One region of the Agarivorans sp. JK6 genome, then DNA from elsewhere that is predicted to be linked to it. Evidence: predicted binding sites of a transcription regulator. Region 1 holds the regulator's gene; each other region holds the start of a gene.
The links. The regulator FliA, encoded in region 1, starts transcription of late flagellar genes. The targets are predictions, from matches to a motif close to CTAAAGNTNNNNNNNNNNNNGCCGATA.
Positions count from the first base shown of each region.

Region 2: OV592_RS14825 (VC2046/SO_2500 family protein) is a predicted target of FliA. The motif match lies at 1,717-1,743, and genes of this name have one in related genera.
Region 3: OV592_RS02120 (DUF5610 domain-containing protein) is a predicted target of FliA. The motif match lies at 1,589-1,615, and genes of this name have one in related genera.

Region 1 covers NZ_CP113525.1:1,693,666-1,696,945, reverse strand. The annotation lists gene OV592_RS08020 (protein phosphatase CheZ) at 1-484, opposite strand, end outside; gene cheY (chemotaxis response regulator CheY) at 498-881, opposite strand; gene OV592_RS08010 (RNA polymerase sigma factor FliA) at 1,009-1,728, opposite strand; gene OV592_RS08005 (MinD/ParA family protein) at 1,721-2,614, opposite strand; gene flhF (flagellar biosynthesis protein FlhF) at 2,604-3,280, opposite strand, start outside.
Region 2 covers NZ_CP113525.1:3,201,174-3,204,453, forward strand. The annotation lists gene OV592_RS14815 (YchJ family protein) at 1-299, shown strand, start outside; gene purU (formyltetrahydrofolate deformylase) at 328-1,164, shown strand; gene OV592_RS14825 (VC2046/SO_2500 family protein) at 1,161-1,691, opposite strand; tRNA gene OV592_RS14830 (tRNA-Tyr) at 1,856-1,939, shown strand; cyclic di-GMP riboswitch class I at 2,230-2,313, opposite strand; gene OV592_RS14835 (response regulator) at 2,483-3,280, shown strand, end outside.
Region 3 covers NZ_CP113525.1:450,610-453,889, reverse strand. The annotation lists gene OV592_RS02125 (TonB-dependent receptor domain-containing protein) at 1-61, opposite strand, end outside; cobalamin riboswitch at 98-324, opposite strand; gene OV592_RS02120 (DUF5610 domain-containing protein) at 381-1,556, opposite strand; gene trmA (tRNA (uridine(54)-C5)-methyltransferase TrmA) at 1,703-2,806, shown strand; gene OV592_RS02110 (YHS domain-containing (seleno)protein) at 2,925-3,280, shown strand, end outside.

The DNA of each region.
Region 1 (3,280 bases):
TTTCGGTTAACATGCTACGTAGTTTATCGGCATTTGCTGAAGAACTATTAAGGAAAATATCGATTTGGTGACATAGCGCCTTAAATTGGCCGATTTCAATTCTTCGTTCCATCAAACTTTGCCATATAGGCATGATACTGTTGATTTCGTTAGTTAATTGATCGGCAATTGGAAGGCCAGACTCTACTGCGTCCATGGTTTTATTGGCCGCTTGATCGGTCATCTCTATCACATAGTTCAACCGCTCTTTAGCGTCTGGTATTTCTTGATTAGCTAACTCGTTAATTCGAATATCGAGTTTAAATTCATTTAAAGAGTCATGAAGCTGACGAGTGAGCTGCCCAACCTTATCAAATAGCAGGTTAGCTTTTGGAGCACAAAGCTCACTAACAAGTTGATTCGCCTCGGCGACATTTCCTTCTTCAAGTAGCGCAACCAAAGATTTGGCGTCGGCTAATGAAATAATCGGAGTATCTGTGCTCACGCATCTTCCTTTCTTATTGTAGTCTTTCGAAAATCTTATCTAGCTTCTCTTTTAGCGTGGCTGCAGTGAAAGGTTTAACAATATATCCATTTACGCCGGCTTGAGCAGCTTCGATGATCTGTTCACGTTTTGCTTCGGCAGTTACCATTAAAACAGGTAAGTGAGACAAACTTTCGTCGGCACGAATATTTTTCAATAGGTCGATGCCTTCCATTCCAGGCATGTTCCAATCAGTTACTACAAATTCGAAATCGCCGCCTTTAAGCATAGGTAATGCGGTATTTCCGTCATCGGCTTCATGAGTATTGTTGAAGCCAAGATCTCTAAGTAGGTTTTTAATAATCCTTCTCATCGTTGAAAAATCATCAACAACCAGAATTTTCATATTTTTATCCAAGGTACGTCCCCCAACAGGATGTTTTACAAGCCACTAAATAGGCCAAAAATTTATGTAATATAGATATTATGCCTTAATAAACACAATTTTAGTCCATCTTTTACAAGAAATGTAAGGATGAATTTCTCTATTGTGTCCAATCTCGCATTCGAGTTTTAACTCGAGCAAGCGCTTGACTATGAATTTGACTGACTCGGGACTCGCTTACGCTCAATACTTCACCAATTTCTTTTAGGTTAAGTTCTTCATCATAATAGAGGGACAAAACCAGTGCTTCTCTCTCTGGCAGACCTTTAATACATTCGGCAAGAGATTGTTGAAAGCGTTGATTGGCAAAACCTTCAAAAGGTCGGTTTAGTTCTCGACTTTCTTCACTTGATATGACGTCTTCACTCACACCTAAGTCATCGATACCTAAAATGCGTCCGCAATTTACATCAGACAACATTGAGTGGTACTCACTTAAGCTTACGCCAAGCTTTGCTGCAACCTCAGCGTCTTTTGCGTCACCGTTTTTTTCTTTCTCAACTTCTGCAATTGCATCACTGATGGCGCGGCTGTTTTTATGTACCGAACGAGGGACCCAGTCGCCACGACGAATTTCGTCAAGCATAGAGCCACGAATGCGGATGCCGGCGTAGGTTTCGAAGCTAGCGCCTTTTGAACCATCAAAGTTACGTGCGGCTTCGATTAAGCCAATCATTCCTGATTGGATCAAGTCATCAACAATCACGCTAGCCGGAAGCCTAGCCATTAGGTGATGGGCTATCCGTTTGACCAAGTTTGCATGGCGCTCCACCAAAACATTAGTGTCATTAGCGCTGGCATAAGCGGCAACTTTATTCACTAAGCTGTTCTCTATTTTTACGTTGTCCAAACTCGAGAAGGTTCTCGATGAAAAATTCTAAATGTCCACCTGCTTGTTCAGGAATTGGCCAAGTAGAAGCTTTACTTGCTAATGAGCGAAATGCCAAAGATGCAGGAGACTTAGGATAGGCTTCTACCACTACTCGTTGCTTTCTTACGGCTAAGCGCACGTTATTGTCATAAGGAATACAAGATACCAATTCGAGTGTAGCATCCAAGAAGCGATCGGTAACTCGAGTAAGCTTAGCAAACAATTCTTGGCCTTCGCGTAAGCTACGCACCATATTTGCTACTACTTTAAATTTGTAGACACCGTGCTGGTTTGAAAGCAGCTTTATTAGCGCATAAGCATCGGTAATAGAGGTTGGTTCATCACACACCACCACTAATATGTCTTGTGACGCTTTAGCAAAGCTTAGCACCATGTCGGAGATGCCCGCTGCGGTATCAACTAGCAACACATCAATGGGTGTTTTCATGCTGCTAAAAGCACGAATAAGTCCGGCGTGTTCCGCAGGACTGAGTTCTACCATTGATTGAGTACCAGAAGTAGCTGGTGCAATTAAGATCCCATTGGGCCCTTTAACTAATACTTCATCTAAGGTGCATTCACCGGATAAAACGTGAGAGAGGTTTTTAGTTACACGTAAACCGAGCAGCACATCTACGTTTGCTAGGCCTAAGTCGGCATCCAGAACCATTACGCGCTTACCTTGCGCAGCCATGGCTATGCCCATGTTAAGAGTAACGTTAGTTTTACCTACGCCCCCTTTGCCGCCAGTTACAGCGATGACTTTCACATTGTTTTTTTGTTGCATCATTCTTAAGCCGCTAGCTTGGTCAAATTCATTGTCTTTAGAATACATCTGAAACCTTTTGTTGTTCGGTTTCACTAAACCAGAAATGTTGCTGGCTTTGCTTATCGATAACCGATAATGCTTGTTCTATTAATTGGGTAGGCGCAGCTACCGCAATATCTTCAGGCACTTGTTGGCCGTGAGTAACGTAACTTATTGGTAAGGCATGGCGCAAGGTTACATTTAACACTTCACCTAATGCCAAACTTTCATCTAATTTGGTAAGTATGGTACCAGCTAAAGGAATTCGCTGAAATTGGTTCACAGTTTCTTCAATTACCCGACGCTGCGCATTGGCGGACATCACCAAATAGTTGCGAATATTAACGCGGCTGTTTTTTACTAGCTTGTCTAATTGTTCGTGTAAGCGAAGATCTCGTTGGCTCATGCCTGCGGTATCAATAAGCACTAATTTTTTGTCTTTAAACTGATAAAGCAACTGTGAAAGCTCTTCTTCATCATTGGCGACGCGTACGGCGCAGCCCATAATTTTTCCGTAAGTAGCTAGTTGTTCATGAGCACCAATACGGTAGGTATCAGTAGTAATCATCGCCACACTTTCGGCGCCATGGCGCATTGCAAACTGTGCTGCTAACTTGGCGATGGTGGTTGTTTTTCCAACGCCAGTTGGGCCAAGCAACGCAATAGCCCCACCCTTTAACAAAATCTCATCTT
Region 2 (3,280 bases), 1.5 Mb from region 1:
ACTATCGACAAGGCGATGCCCCACAACCTTCAACTAAAGAAGATTTAGGGCAATGGGAAAAGCTACAAATAATCTTTAGCTGTGACTTTAAAGATGGCCAAACAGGCATAGTGGAGTTTAAAGCTCATTATCGCGAACAGGGTCAACGACAAATTTTGCACGAGCGCTCTAACTTTAAGAAAGTTAATGAGCGTTGGTTTTATACTGATGGAGAGTTCGCCCCAAAAGCCTTGGCGCGTAATTCAGCTTGCCCCTGCGGAAGCGGCAAAAAGTTTAAACAGTGCTGTAATAAATCTTAACTTTAAAACTGAATAAATCGAAAACACAATGGAAAGAAAAATTCTATTAACCGAATGCCCAGACGCAAAAGGTTTAATCTCAAGCATTACCAATATATGTGCTAAGCACCAGCTTAACATTATTAAAAACAACGAGTTTGTTGATAACGATGCCAATCGCTTTTTTATGCGTACAGTATTAGAAGGCTACTTTAACGACCAAACTTTACTTGCCGATTTAGATGGTGCACTTCCAGCTGGGAGTACCCGCCGTTTAGAGAGTGCCGGGCGCAAACGTATTGTTATCATGGTAACCAAAGAAGCGCACTGCTTGGGCGATCTACTCATGAAAGCCGTTTACGGTGATATGGATGTAGAAATTGCTGCCGTTGTAGGTAACTACGATAGCCTACGTACTTTGACGGAAAAATTTGATATTCCTTTCCATCATATTAGCCATGTAGATTTAAGCCGCGAAGAGCATGAGCAACAAGTTATCAAGGTAGTACAGCAGTACCAACCAGACTACGTAGTACTTGCCAAGTACATGCGTATTCTTACGCCAGCTTTTGTTGAAGCCTTTAGCAACAAAATCTTAAACATTCATCACTCGTTTTTGCCAGCATTTATTGGCGCTAAGCCTTATAAACAAGCTTACGACCGAGGCGTAAAAATTATTGGTGCCACCGCCCACTTTGTAAACAACGATTTAGACGAGGGGCCAATCGTAGAACAACATGTAATCCATGTTGATCATACTTACAGCGCCGAAGAAATGGCCAAAGCTGGCCGTGATGTAGAAAAAGCAGTATTAAGTAAAGCGCTGCAGCAAGTGCTTGATGAAAAAGTATTTGTATACGGAAACCGTACCGTGGTGTTTCGTTAATTAAAGTACTTAACGCTAAGTGGCTTTGAGTAGTCAAAGTCACTTAGTAGCTTGTACATGTCAGTACCCTTAACTTCTTTATCTATTCCTTGTTGCAGATCTGGCTTAGCCACTTGGTGTTTTACCCGGCTTAACAAATCCACGTTGTTCATTACCTCGTGAGGTAAACCGTCGACACTGTCTTCTGCACACGCCGCATAGCCGCCAAGAGCCTGTTCTAAACGAATCCGCGACGGCTCACCAGCATGCAGGTGCTTACTCCAATTAGCTTGCACTGGAAACTCATCATCTAGCGCTTTAAGAGCGCGAGCTTGAGCCAGTTGAAACTTATCACGTAAATCTTGCTGAACTTGTTCATGCTGTTGCTTTTGCATTGAAAACTGAGCTTGATCGCATACGTTTTGGCTAAGCATGCTAAGCAATAAATGAAAATGAGCCTGATCGCCCTGCAAGGCACTTTGGTTAAGCGTATCGCCCAACTGCAGTTCATCACATAAGCTACTTTGTCTAATTTGCTCAACTAACATATTGCTCCTCCATTACCTTTATAGATATCGGAAAAGCAGGCTAAAACTTTAGCAAATTTCGGCCAAATGCACAGATAATAAGCAAACAGTTATCTACCAATAAAAATGTCGCTGTTTTTGCTTTACAGCCCACCAAGTTCTGGTAATATGCCGCTCCACAAGCAGGAGGGGTTCCCGAGTGGCCAAAGGGAACAGATTGTAAATCTGTCGCGAAAGCTTCGGTGGTTCGAATCCACCTCCCTCCACCATATTGATAAAAAAAGACATCTTAGGATGTCTTTTTTTTATACCCGAAATTTGCCTTAAGTATGCAATTAGCGCACAACAAAAATATTAAGTTGAGCAATAACCAATAGATTTAAAAGTCTTAGGAGTAACAGCATTTAGAAACAAATGCTTAACAAGATAAGGCAGCGGAAACAAATACGCCAAGCTAATTTTAGCTTGGCGTTCCAACCAAATACGGAAAGTAATAAACGGTAAATAGACTAACTTACTAAGTAGAAAGATGTACATTGTGCAAATCTAACCACTCAACTAAGGCGGTCCAGCCATCTTAAGGTTGCCCTAAAGACCTGTAACTTTCCGACCTTGGATCACTCCAAGTTTGGCTTTGACTCAGCGCTGATGAGACCAAAAGACTCATCAACACCTCAATATTAAATCAAGCTTAGCTGTTTTTGCAAGGTTTAATAGCAGATACTACTACTGCGCTAACTGTCTATACTTACACTACTTTATCGCTTGGTAACTTATGCTAGGATAAGCCAAAAGGATTAGAACACTCAGTAATGGCAACGCAATACAATTACAGCGACAAGCAAATACTCATCGTTGATGACCAGCGAGCCTTTCAGGTTATGCTTAAGGCCATGTTGCAAAATTTTGGCGCAACCGACGTTTATTTCGCAAACACTGGCGAAGCCGCTGTAAGAGCGTGCAAAAAACGAAAATTTGACATCCTTCTAGTAGATTATAACCTTGGCACTGGCAAGAATGGTGGCCAGCTTTTAGAAGAGCTTCGTGTTAGCGAGTTGTTAGAAGTTGATGCTCTGTTTTTTATTATTAGCGGTGACAATAATAAAAGCATGGTGCTTAGTGCTCTAGAAATGGAGCCAGACGAGTTCATAACCAAACCATTTTCTCAGTTTCAGTTGCACAACCGCCTAGCAAGAGCCCATGTAAAACGTCAAAGTTTACGCGAGGTTTATCACGCATTATCAAAAAAACAGTATCAGCAAGTTATTGAACTGTGTGACAAACAGATTGAAGCCGAAAGCCGTTACAGCAACTATTGCCGTAACTTACGCGTTGAAGCGCAAATAGCCTTAGGCGAATACGTGGCAGCTAAAGAAGCACTAGAAGCCATTCTAGAAGAGCGGAAACAAACCTGGGCAAAAGCTACCTTAGGCCGTGTTCACCTGTTACTAAAAGACAATAAAAGTGCGATTGAAACACTTAATCGTTCTATTGCAGAAAGCCCATTACTGCTCACCGGCTATGACTGGCTAGCTCGCGCTTACCGAGCAGACGGCGAGTTAGACAAAGCCTTAGAAACTGTACTTAAAGCCTCTAAGTTGGCGGTAAAT
Region 3 (3,280 bases), 1.2 Mb from region 1:
GGGTTTCTTGGGCATAGCCAAAAGCTGGCGCTACTGCGGCCAGTAATATGAACTTCTTCATCGATGTAATCCTAATCGTCGCGTAGTACTTTGCTGTTATAAGCATGTGCGATGTGGCAGGTATTCGGACTTAGAGGCGTATTACTTGTACTACGGCTGCGACTTCCCGTTTGGCGTTACAAACAGTGTCTGGTGATCCTTGGAAAAGGCCAATCCTTGAGCTTTCGTTCCTCATTACCGCTGCGCGTCAGTTCCGGATTTGCACCAGATTCCCTATTAAGCTTGAGTATTAAATACACAAGCACCACAGCGGGCGAGATTATAAGCGAGGCTTAATGTGATTGATAGCACAAAAAGCCGCGCTTTTACCCAACTTGAAATTAACTAATGTTGTCCGCTGCGTTATTCGCAGCAGCGGGTGTGTTGTTAAACATCGCCAAAGCTTCAGCCATGCGGTCGGCAAAACCTTTAAAACGTTCTACGTCTGCTTGTTTGTTTTCTTCATCACTAGGACTAGAAATAGGCAGTATTCCAGCCAATAGCGTTTCGGTGGCAGATTCAGGTTGAGCAAACAAAGCACTCACTTTGGCTTGAATATCTTGCCAAGAGCTCAAAAACTCACTTAAGTCTGGCACCAGCTCAGAACCACCAGAGGATTTATCATTAGCTTGTTGATAGGCTTGGGTAACCGCTACGCTTTGTTGCTGCTGAAAATTAACCGCAAAGCCAACTAGCTGCTGTTCGTCAAAACCAATATTTAAGGCTTGATCAAAGGCTTTATCTAAATCGCCCGAGAAGAACTGCTGGCCAACCTCATCAACCTGTTTAATCAAATCTGCAATTGCCGCCAATTCATCATCATTAAGGTCACCCTCAACCGAGAAGCTAAATTGTTGCTGCGAGGCAAAAGAGGCTTGGATTGAAGAACGCCCTTCACTATAACTGGCGGCTAATTGCGAGCCATAGCTAATAGTGACCTTATCACCTTCTGCTGTTTCTAACTCCATTGTAGCGGATTGCGAACTAGACATTGCCAGTTGGCTATAAAGAGGAGCAGATTGAATTTCATAATCGCCTTCTTCAATCTTTTCTAAACCTTCTTGAATTAGGTCATAACTCTTATCGATGCCTTTTTCTAACTCTTCATTAAGAATACCCGCATCACTAAGTTCCTCACGGGCACCTTCAAAACCCATATCTACCCCTTTACGGGCTTGGGCCATCATTTCGGCTAGCTTATCTTCCGACATCCCCGACTGTTTAGCACTATGTAGGGAACTGGCAACAAAATTAAGCACGTTTCGAGCGACTTCTTCAGCATCAAACACGCTCACTTGCTGGGGTTTAGGGAGGCTTACTCCACCCGTTGCCATAGACAAGGTATGTTTTTCAACAGAACTTAATAACACATGGCTAGCTACCGCACCTTGCTGGTTTAAGCTTGCCTTGTCATCTGCCAAGTTATTGCGTTTCTCAATCGCCGGAGCCGACTGCTGCAACAAGCGCTCGGCATACTGTTGTACGGGGGTTTTGCCCACGCCATTCAGTTCGTTCATAAAGCCTCCACGGATTTACCCTAGTCACAGCTTATCGGCGACCAAAATTAAAACTTTAGAAATATTATCACTATTATTGTAGATAAACTGGACAAGCAAGCCACGCACCTTTAAATTGCGCTGCTTGCTAGAACAGAGGAACGGCCATGAGCGCTATTGCATACTACCCAGAACAGTACCAACAACTATTGGCCGACAAAGTGGCAAAACGCATAGAGCAGTTTGCCGAATTTTCGCCTGCTCAACCGAGTGTATTTGCATCACCGACTAAACATTACCGAATGCGCGCCGAGTTTAGGGTGTGGCACGAAGGCGACGATCTCTTCTACATAATGTTTGATCAACAAACCAAACAAAAATTTAGAGTAGACAGCTTTCCTCCGGCTAGCAAAATCATTAACCAGCTTATGCCAATTTTAGTTGAGCAGCTAAAACCAAACCCGCTGCTGCGCCACAAACTATTTCAAGTGGACTTTTTATCTACTTTAAGTGGCGAAGTGATAGTAAGCATGCTCTACCACAAACCGATTGATGAGGCTTGGCGCGTAGAAGCCGAAAAACTAAAAGCTGAGCTAAGCAAGCAGTTTTCCATTCAGTTAATTGGTCGCTCACGTAAACAAAAAATGTGTTTAGACCAAGATAGAGTAGACGAAGTACTTACTGTTAATGGTGAAAAGCTTATTTACCAGCAAATAGAAAACAGCTTCACTCAACCTAACGCAATAGTAAATCAACACATGTTGGAATGGGCGCAACACGCCACCAGCGATAGCCAAGGTGATTTGCTAGAACTGTATTGTGGCAATGGTAACTTCTCATTAGCCTTAGCCAAAAACTTCAATCGTGTATTGGCCACCGAGATTGCCAAACCCTCGGTTGAAGCAGCGCAATACAACATTAAACATAACAACATCGACAACGTAAAAATTATTCGTTTGTCGGCAGAAGAGTTTACTCAAGCGATGTTGGGTGAGCGCGAGTTCCGCCGCCTAAAAGAAGCAGATGTTGATTTAAGCACTTATCAATGCGATACCATTTTGGTAGACCCACCACGAGCGGGTTTAGATGATGCTACCTTAGGCATGGTGCAAGGCTACGACAACATTGTTTATATCTCGTGTAATCCTAATACACTTTACGACAATTTAAGTGAGTTAAGCCGTACTCACAAAATTAGCCATTGGGCGCTGTTTGACCAGTTTCCCTATACCGACCACATCGAAGTAGGCATGTACCTGCAGCGTCGCTAGCACAAGTATTCACCCGCAACTTAAAGCCGCGTTAATTGACGCGGCTTTTTACTATTTGAAATAGTGCTCTGCTAAGCACGGTCTCCATTTATGGCTTACTCAGCATCTAGGGAAGATTATGAAACAGACTATATTTGCCACCACTTGCTTGATATTCAGTTTAAGCAGCTTTGCCAATGAGCCGGTAAGCACCAGCTTTTGGAGCGACAAAGCCATAGGCGGAATCGACATAACCAGTTACCAACTTGCTCAAGAACAAGCCAATCGCAACATTCAGCAGGGCAATAAAAAGTATACCGTGAGGTGGAAAGAGGCAAACTGGCAGTTTGCCAGTCAACAAAGCGCCGACAAATTTGCGGCTAGTCCCGAGACCTACCAAGCTAAATACAACGGATTTTGTGCCAATGCGCTGTCTTTAGGCGAGGGCTTAATTGCAACCGATGGCCAAGTGTGGGAATTTTTTGATAACCAACT